3 regions of the Cloacibacterium normanense genome follow, and region 2 is predicted to be linked to each of the others. Evidence: riboswitches for the same ligand, from Rfam matches in the RefSeq annotation. Region 2 holds a riboswitch; each other region holds the start of a gene.
What was found. A riboswitch is a leader RNA that binds a small molecule or an ion and turns the genes downstream of it on or off. The one in region 2 is predicted to bind S-adenosylmethionine.
Positions count from the first base shown of each region.

Region 1: it holds a riboswitch for S-adenosylmethionine, as region 2 does, so the genes downstream of both, EB819_RS09580 (homocysteine S-methyltransferase family protein) here and EB819_RS12695 (O-acetylhomoserine aminocarboxypropyltransferase/cysteine synthase family protein) in region 2, are expected to answer to the same signal.
Region 3: it holds a riboswitch for S-adenosylmethionine, as region 2 does, so the genes downstream of both, EB819_RS04725 (Na+/H+ antiporter NhaC family protein) here and EB819_RS12695 (O-acetylhomoserine aminocarboxypropyltransferase/cysteine synthase family protein) in region 2, are expected to answer to the same signal.

Region 1 covers NZ_CP034157.1:2,096,094-2,099,374, forward strand. The annotation lists gene EB819_RS09575 (MGH1-like glycoside hydrolase domain-containing protein) at 1-859, opposite strand, end outside; SAM riboswitch class I at 1,009-1,119, shown strand; gene EB819_RS09580 (homocysteine S-methyltransferase family protein) at 1,180-2,190, shown strand; gene metH (methionine synthase) at 2,262-3,281, shown strand, end outside.
Region 2 covers NZ_CP034157.1:2,751,383-2,754,663, forward strand. The annotation lists gene EB819_RS12690 (glycoside hydrolase family 3 C-terminal domain-containing protein) at 1-1,261, opposite strand, end outside; SAM riboswitch class I at 1,506-1,615, shown strand; gene EB819_RS12695 (O-acetylhomoserine aminocarboxypropyltransferase/cysteine synthase family protein) at 1,753-3,048, shown strand; gene EB819_RS12700 (OsmC family protein) at 3,069-3,281, shown strand, end outside.
Region 3 covers NZ_CP034157.1:1,030,107-1,033,387, forward strand. The annotation lists gene EB819_RS04720 (helix-turn-helix domain-containing protein) at 1-406, opposite strand, end outside; SAM-I-IV-variant riboswitch at 1,175-1,271, shown strand; gene EB819_RS04725 (Na+/H+ antiporter NhaC family protein) at 1,308-2,627, shown strand.

The DNA of each region.
Region 1 (3,281 bases), 660 kb from region 2:
TTCCAAATTTTTTAGGATTCACCGTGTTTTTATGATGAACGATATGATGGTTAATTCCATCTTTAAAGTATTTATTTTCAGATTTTTTTCCGAATAATTTTTCGGTATTGGTTTCATTTTCGCAGAAAAGAATTTTCACGGATTTATCACGAGAATAAAGCTTTTTCATTCCCAAACTCTCATGTTCTATTTCTATTTGACCACGATGGCGCGTTGTAAAATTAGGTTTATAAGAATTATAACCCCAACTCCAATTATTTCTGTACCAAAGTGTGGGCAAAATCACCAAAGGCGCTTTTTCTGAATTTCGGTTGGTGACGGTAACTCTGATTAAAATATCATCATGGTGAATTTTGGCATATTCTATAAAAATATCGAAATATTCATTTTGGTCAAAAATTCCCGTATCTATAATTTCATATTCTGTTTCCTTATTGCTTCGTTCTGCATTTGTCTTGATTAAATCTTCGTAAGGAAAAGCATTTTGCGGATATTTGTACACCATTTTCATGTAAGAATGAGTAGGCGTATTGTCTAAATAATAGAAAATTTCTTTAATGTCTTCGCCATGATTTCCTTGATGGTTGCTCAATCCAAAGAAACGTTCTTTGACCATTTTATCTTTCTTGTTCCAAAAAGAAAAAGCGAAGCACAAACGTTGCTTGTCATCAGAAATTCCCGCGATTCCTTCTTCTGCCCATCGGTAAGTTCTGCTTTCTGCATCATCATGACCAGTTGCTCCCCAAGTATTTCCATCAAAGGAATAATCTTCTCTTACGTTTCCCCACTGTCTATTGCTTACATAAGGTCCCCAAGTTCTGTAATTTATATCTTGTAATCGTTGTTTTTCAGCATTCATAACCATTATTTTTTAATATAACATGATGCGAAGGTAGAAAAAAATAAAAACTATGAAATTTCATTTATATTAATTTTTTCAATGACAATTTCTTATTGTGAAAAAAATGATATAGCTTTGCAAAAGATTTGTTCTTTCATATAATCGAAATGTTATCAAGAAAGGTGGAGAGATTAGACTCTGTGAAACCTTGGCAACCTCTCGCGTTTCTGAAACGAGAAAAGGTGCTACATTCTACTCATTTTTGGGATAGATAACACATAAAAACAGTTGATTCCCTCAACTTTTCTTATAGCATTTCATTTTTTAATCACATTGAAATGCAAAATAGCGACATACTTTATCAAAATTTACAGCAAAGAATCCTTGTTCTAGACGGAGCTATGGGAACTATGCTTCAGCGATATCAGTTTACTGAAGAAGATTATCGTGGCGAAAGATTTAAAAACTGGGAATCTCCATTGAAGGGAAATAATGATTTACTTTCTCTTACTCAGCCTAATGCTATAGAAGAAATACATAAAAAATATTTAGAAGCTGGTGCAGACATCATCGAAACCAATACTTTTTCTGCGACTACCATTGCAATGGCAGATTATCACATGGAAGATTTGGTGTATGAACTGAATTATGAATCTGCAAAAATTGCGAGAAAAGTTTGTGATGAATTCACGGCCTTAACTCCAGAAAAACCAAGATTTGTAGCAGGTTCTATTGGCCCAACTAATAAAACTGCATCTCTTTCCCCGGATGTAAATGACCCTGGTTATAGAGCCATTACTTTTGATGAGTTAAGAATTGCTTACAAACAACAAGCAGAAGCACTTTTAGATGGCGGTTCTGATATTCTTTTGGTAGAAACCATTTTTGATACTTTGAATGCAAAAGCTGCACTTTTTGCCATTGACCAAATTCAGGAAGAAAGAAAAATTCAGATTCCAATTATGGTTTCAGGCACTATTACAGACGCGTCTGGAAGAACGCTTAGCGGACAAACTGCTGAAGCATTTTTGGTTTCTATTTCTCATCTTAATTTATTGAGTGTTGGGTTTAACTGTGCTCTAGGAGCGAAACAACTGACGCCTTATTTAGAAACCATTTCTAATAATTCTGAATTTTACATTTCTGCTTATCCAAATGCTGGTTTACCGAATGCTTTTGGGCAATACGATGAATCTCCAGAATTTATGGCAGAACAAATCCGTGAATATGCAGAAAAAGGATTGGTAAATATCGTTGGTGGTTGTTGCGGAACAACTCCTGACCACATTGCTGCAATCGCAAAAATCGTGAAAAATTATCAACCAAGAAAAGTTGATGTGATGATTTGATGATGAGTTAATGTGATGCTTTTCACAAGCATTATCTTATTTTCAAATTAACTAATTATCTCATTTATAATATGAAATATTTAAAACTTTCGGGTCTAGAACCTTTAATTATAACTCCAGAATCCAATTTTATCAATATTGGAGAAAGAACCAATGTAGCAGGTTCTAAGAAATTTCTCAGATTGATTAAAGAAGAAAAATTTTCTGAAGCTTTAGATATTGCTCGTCATCAAGTGGAAGGTGGCGCACAGATTTTAGACATTTGTTTTGATGATGGACTTTTAGACGGAAAATATTGCATGGTTAAATTCTTAAATTTAATCGCCTCAGAACCTGATATTGCCAGAATTCCAATGATGATAGATTCATCTAAATGGGAAATTTTAGAAGCTGGTTTGCAAGTGGTTCAAGGGAAATGCGTAGTGAATTCCATAAGTTTAAAAGGTGGCGAAGAAGAGTTTATTCGTCAAGCCAAAGCCATCAAAAGATATGGTGCTGCGGTAGTTGTAATGGCTTTTGATGAAAATGGACAAGCCGATAATTACGAACGCAGAATAGAAATTTGTAAAAGAAGTTATAAACTGTTGACGGACACAGTCCGTTTTCCTGCAGAAGACATCATTTTCGACTTAAATATTTTCCCAGTTGCAACTGGAATGGAAGAACATCGCAGAAATGCTTTAGATTTCATTAATGCTACAAAATGGGTTCGTGAAAACTTACCTTACGTTTCGGTTTCTGGTGGTGTTTCTAACGTTTCGTTTTCGTTTAGGGGAAATGATACGGTAAGAGAAGCGATGCACTCGGTTTTTCTCTATCACGCCATCAAAGCGGGAATGAATATGGGAATTGTAAACCCTGCAATGTTAGAAATTTACGACGAAATTCCTAAAGATTTGTTGGAGCTGGTAGAAGATGTAATGCTCGACAGAAGAGATGATGCTACCGAAAGATTATTGGATTATTCTGAAAAACATAAATCTGTAAAAAAAGAAAAAGTAGAAGATTTAGCATGGAGAAATCAGCCTTTGCAAGACAGAATTACGCATTCTTTGGTAAAAGGAATCGACCGTTTTATTGAGGAAGATGTA
Region 2 (3,281 bases):
ATCTTGCTTTAATTCCGTCTAAAGGTAAAGTTTCATATTTTACTTTTAAGGAAGAAGAACCACCGCCTACAGTCATCATTTTGATGGCGTTTTCACCAATTACAGCAATCTTTTTAGTTTTGGCAACGTTAATTGGCAATACATTTTTTTGATTTTTTAGCAATACAATTCCTTCTTCGCCAATTTCTTTGGCAATTGCTCTGTGTTCTTCAGAAGCAATGTTTCCAAAAGGTTTGTTTTTATTCATGGTAGTCAAGAAAGCTAATCTTAGGATTCTTCTTACTTTATCATCCAATTCTTTAGTTCCTACTTCACCAGATTTGATGAGTTTTAAATAAGGATGTGCTAAATAGTAATTGTCATAAGCATTGCTAGTTCCTTCAGAAAGTCCATTTGTCCAGCTTCCGAATTCCATGTCAAGACCATTCATAATGGCTTGTTTAGTATCATTTACAGCACCCCAATCAGAAATCACTACTCCTTTAAAACCCCATTCTTTTTTCAGAATATCGTTTAATAAATATTGATTTTGACTTGCGTACTGATTTTTGTACATATCATAAGCTCCCATGATAGACCAAGTGTCTCCTTCTTGTACTGCTGCTTTGAAGGCAGGTAAATAAATTTCATATAGAGCTCTATCATCTACAATTACATTGCTGGTATGTCTAAATTGTTCCTGATTATTAAGTGCATAATGTTTTACACAAGCAGCTACACCATTAGATTGAACCCCTTTAATGTATGGAACCACCATTTTAGAAGATAAAAACGGGTCTTCTCCCATATATTCGAAGTTTCTACCGTTTAATGGAGTTCTGTAAATATTAACACCAGGTCCTAGTAAAATATCTTTTTTTCTATAACGAGCTTCTTCTCCAAGAGCTTTTCCGTAGTTCCAAGACATTTTTTTATTCCAAGTTGCAGAGAGTGCAGTAAGCGCAGGATAAGCAATGATGGAGTCATTGGTCCAACCAGCTTGATCCCATTCATCCCATTTTACTTCAGGACGAATTCCGTGTGGTCCATCAGTTGTCCAAAATTCTGGAATTCCTAATCTTGGAACACCTGGTGAACTGAATTTTGACTGAGCATGAAGCATCGCTACTTTTTCTTCTAAAGTCATTTTAGAAAGAGCGTCTTCTACTCTGAGTTCTATAGGTTGAGAATCATCTAAATAAATTTGTGTCTTTTTTTCTTGTGCTTTTGCTTGAAAAATCATTAACGAGACTAAGCAAACAAGTGCAATTTTCTTGAACATAAGAATTAATTTTTGGTTCAGTAAATCTACAACTTTTTATTATTATCTCAAAATGAGATAATAAATTTTTCAAAAAACTTATCTTGATATTAAATATTTTAAAATAAAAATCAATAAATTAATTGTTAATCAGGTAGTTATAATTTGTTTAAAATAAAAAGAATATTTTTTTCTTCTAAAAATTTGGTTTTCTGTAAAACTTGTTTTTATATTTGCAACACGAAAAAAGTTCTTTTATACACGCAACTTATTAAGAAAGGTGGAGGGAATTGACCCTGCGAAACCTTGGCAACCTGCTAACAGAAATGAGAGTAAGGTGCCAAATTCAACCCCGAAGTTCGGGAAAGATAAGTCTGAAATCAGTTTAAAATAGTCATACACTATATCAAAAACTCTTTCGACTTGTCGGAAGAGTTTTTTTATGCTCTTTCGTCAAGAATTTTCTGCAAATAAGTTGCTCTAATATTTAACAATTAAAAATTATTAAAAAAATGAGCAATTTAAAATTTGAAACGCTTCAACTTCACGCTGGTCAAGAAATCGACCCAACTACCAATTCTAGAGCGGTGCCGCTTTACCAAACTTCGTCTTATACCTTTAACAGTGCAGAACATGCTGCCAATCTTTTTGGTTTAAAAGAATTTGGGAATATCTACACCAGACTCATGAATCCTACCACTGATGTTTTCGAAAAACGTGTGGCTGCACTTCACGGTGGAGTAGCTGCTTTGGCTACCGCTTCTGGTCACGCTGCGCAATTTTTGGCGATTACCAATATTTTACAAGCAGGAGACAATTTCGTGAGTTCGCCTTATTTGTACGGAGGAAGTTATAATCAGTTTAAAGTTTCTTTCAAAAAATTAGGCATCGAAGCACAATTTGCTAAAGACGATGCTCCAGAAAGTTTTGAAGAATTGATTAACGAAAACACCAAGGCGATTTATTTAGAAACGATAGGAAACCCTACATTGAATGTGGCAGATTTTGATGCAATCTCAGCTGTAGCTAAAAAACATAATATTCCATTAATCGTAGACAATACTTTTGGAGCAGGTGGTTATTTGTTTAGACCGATTGAACATGGCGCAAATGTAGTGGTAGAATCTGCGACCAAATGGATTGGCGGTCACGGAACTTCTATCGGAGGAATCATCATAGATGGCGGAAATTTCGATTGGGGAAATGGTAAGTTTCCACAGTTTTCTGAACCTTCAGATGGTTATCATGGGTTGGTTTTCTCAGATGTTTTTGGAGTTAATGGACCTTTTGGAAATATTGCCTTTATCATCAAAGCTAGAGTAGAAGGTCTTAGAGATTTTGGACCTACAATTTCTCCATTCAATTCATTTTTATTGCTTCAAGGTTTAGAAACATTATCGCTGAGAGTAGACAGAACCGTAGAAAATGCTCAGAAATTAGCAGAATTTTTAGAAAATCACCCTAAAGTAGAAAAAGTATTATATCCAGGTTTGCCAAGTTTCCCAGATTATGAAAATGCCAAAAAATACCTGAAAAAAGGTTTCGGAGGCGTACTTAATTTTGAAATCAAAGGCGGAAAAGAAGCAGCGGTAAAATTCATTGATCATTTACAATTGGTTTCGCATTTAGCAAATGTAGGAGATTCTAAAACGCTTATCATCAATCCAGCTTCTACCACACACGAACAACTTTCAGACGAAGAAAGATTAAAAGCAGGAATTACTCCGGGACAAATTAGATTAAGCGTAGGAATAGAACATATAGAGGATATTGTCGCAGATTTAGAGCAATCATTTCAACAATTATAAAAAGTAAAAAAAGAAGAAAAATGTCAGAATTAAATTTTAAAATAAGCGCAGAAAGTAAATCTGCAACCAAAGTGATTGCTAAAGCAAGACAGTTTGAAATCATCATAGACGAACCTCAAGATTTAGGAGGAAAAGACGAAGCGCCCAATCCTGTAGAAACATTATTGGCAAGTTATGCAGGTTGTTTCAATGTAGTGCTTCATCTTTTAGCAAAAGAAAGAAATATAGAAATC
Region 3 (3,281 bases), 1.0 Mb from region 2:
CTTTCCTAGGTGTGGTTTTATTTCCCATTATAGAACTATTTCCAATACAAAGTTCGACTTTTTCTGATTTGTACTGTGTTATCCAATTACGAATTACTTTGTCTGTCTTTATGTTATAGGCTATCTTGGCTTCTTGTATCGTTAATAGACCTTGTTCTATCGCTGTAACTATTGTACGTTTTTCTAGTCCTGTGTACGTTCGACGTTTCAAATTTTCTAGGTAGTTAGGCGAACCAAAATCTCGCATCCAACTATCTAAGGTGGATTGGCCTAAATTATAGAGCCGAATCGCCTCCTTTCTCGGTAATCCTGATTCTACCTCTTGAACAATTTGTTTTTTTAATCGTTTGTCGTAATGACTCTGTTTACTCTCGCGAGCTAAAAATCTCTCTTCTTTTGATTGCATATACTCTATTTTTGTGTATAGCTATTTCAGGACAAGACAATAGGTGATGTAGTGATGAAGTGATGAGGTTATGAGGTAAAGCGATTGTTTTATAAAAATTTTTTATAACACAAAGTTCACGGAGATTTTGTGAAATGATAGCGTTATTGAGCTCCCAAAGGAACATCAGAGATGTTCTAGAAAGCACACGGATTTTTAATGCAAAAAATGTTTAGAAAATAAAGTTGGTGGCTGAGCACAGACTGAAAGTCTGAGAACGAAGTTCACGAAGCCACTGTGTGTGGATTTTTTGTGTTTGTTTTTATATCACAAAGTCCACGGAGATTTTGTAAAATGATGGCGTTTTTGAGTTCCCAAAGGAACATCATAGATGTTCTAGAAAGCACACGGATTTTTAATGCAAAAAATGTTTAGAAAATAAAGTTGGTGGCTGAGCACAGACTGAAGGTCTGCGAACGAAGTTCACGAAGCCACAGATTCAAAGATAAACTTTGCCTGAGCCTGTCGAGGGCAACGTGCAATAAAAAATGTTGTGCCAGAATATAGTCGAAGGCATAAAGTAGATGAATTCTATTTTCTAATTTTTGAGATATTTTTAGAGAAAGAGGAGAGGTAAAGTAAATGTTGGGGTATTGAAAAAGGAAATGGAAGAAGTATTTTTATTCTTTAATTTTTAGAAATCAAGGAGTTAAAAGGCTGTGTTGATGGTCTATGAGGGCGATTGATAGATTGTATTTGGTTCGTTGGGAGATAATGATTACTTTTGCCGCCTATTATCAGGAACCTCTACGGGAGGTAGCAACCTGCAACAACAAGCAAGGTGCTAAAGCGATAAGCCAAACTTTTTGGAAAAAATGTTGTCTATCTTTTGTAAAGTTCCTGTGTTAAATTTTTAAATTTTATGAACCATACAAAAGCAAATTTTCTCAGTTTACTTCCTTTTTTAATTTTCGTAGGTACATTTTTAGGTGCCGGAATCGTTTTGCAAGATTTTTATGCCTTGCCATCGCCTATTGCCGTGAGTATCGGTATTATTGCCGCCTTTGCCATGTCTAGGTTGCCTCATCAAGAAAAAATCAAAACTTTCTTACACGGTTGTGGAGAATCCAGTGTACTCACCATGTGTATTATTTATCTTTTGGCAGGGGCTTTTTCTACCGTAGCACAAGTTTCGGGGAGTGTAGATGCGGTGGTGAATATCGGTTTAACCTATATCTCTGCAGATTATTATGCTCTAGGGATTTTCCTTTTGGCCTCATTTCTTTCCTTGTCTTCTGGAACCTCGGTTGGCGCTATTGTCGCATTAGGGCCTATCGCGATACAGTTGGCTCAAAAAAGTGGAGCAGACCTTAACCTGATTGGGGCAAGTCTTTTGGGTGGTGCCATGTTTGGCGACAATCTTTCGGTGATTTCTGATACTACCATTGCAGCAGCTCAAACGTTGGGCAGCAGCATGAAAGATAAGTTCAGAACCAATTTTTATTTGGCTGCCCCTGCAGTAGTATTGACGGTGGTGATCTTACTTTTTATAGGTTTCAGCAATCCTGTGGCGCCTATTACTTACACTCCAACTCCAATTTCTTGGGAACTTATTTTCCCCTATTTGGTGGTTTTGGTTTTAGCCTTTTTAGGGTTAGATGTATTTCTTGTTTTGGTGATTGGGATATTTTTAGCGGGAGCCATTGGTTTGTGGCAAGGCAACCTTACGTGGTTGAGTTTTGCCAAAGCCAGTTATGAAGGCTTCACGTCTATGACCGAAATTTTCCTATTGTCTTTGCTTACAGGTGGTTTGGCTGCCTTAGTAGAAAAAGCAGGGGGGATTCAATATTTATTGAATAAAATAGAAGCTAAGATTAGCTCAGCCAAATCTGCACAATTGGGAGCAGGTTTGATTACAGGTTTGGTAAATCTCTGTATTGCCAATAATACGGTGTCGATTTTAATCTCTGGGAAAGTGTTGAGACCTATTTCTGAACGTTTTGAAGTTCCTGCCCGAAAGATGGCTTCTGTGATTGATATTTTTGCGTGTATCGTTCAAGGGTTACTTCCTTATGGCGCTCAGGTTTTATTGATTATCGGATACAGTAAAAATAAAATCAATTATGTGGATATGCTCTCGCATTCTTATTATTTAGGGCTTTTATTGGTGATGGTATTGGGTTCTATGTTTTTGGGAAAGTCAAGGAATAAGGTGCCTTCGATAGGCTCAGGTATTTGTTGAGAAAAATTCTTTTCCCCGACCCTGCCTTCGACTACGCTCAGGCACCGTGGGTGGAATTTTTCTATTTGGTTTTGGAGTTTCTATAACACAAAGTTCACGGAGATTTTGTGAAATAATGCCGTTTTTGAGCTCCCAAAGGAACATCAGAGATGTTCTAGAGAGTGCACGGATTTTAATGCAATAGAAATAATGTGCCTTCGACTACGCTCAGGCACCGTGTAATGGAATAATTGGTGGCTGAGCTTGTCGAAGCCACAGCATCAACAAATAAACTCTGCTTTTCAGATTTAATGTTCTTTTGTCTTGAAACAAAAGAACCAAAAGTTCAAGTCTGGAAATCCTCAGCTAAAAATAAATAACCTTTTCTAAAAACTCTGAAACTCACTCGGCAGAATGCCGAGCTTAAACAGCAGACTTTTTTAACGAAAAGGTTATTCATTTTTTTTACGCTTGCGGTTTCCTAGGACATCAATTAAAATAGGTAATTTTTCAACGTCTATGTTCCTAGGTTAAAAGTTTTAATATCACAAAGTTCGCAGAGAGTTGTTGAAATGATAGCGTTTTTGAGTTCTCAAAGGAACATCGGAGATGTTCTATAGAGTGCACGGATTTTAATGCAATAGATATAAAACTTTATTATAATTTTTTTCACAC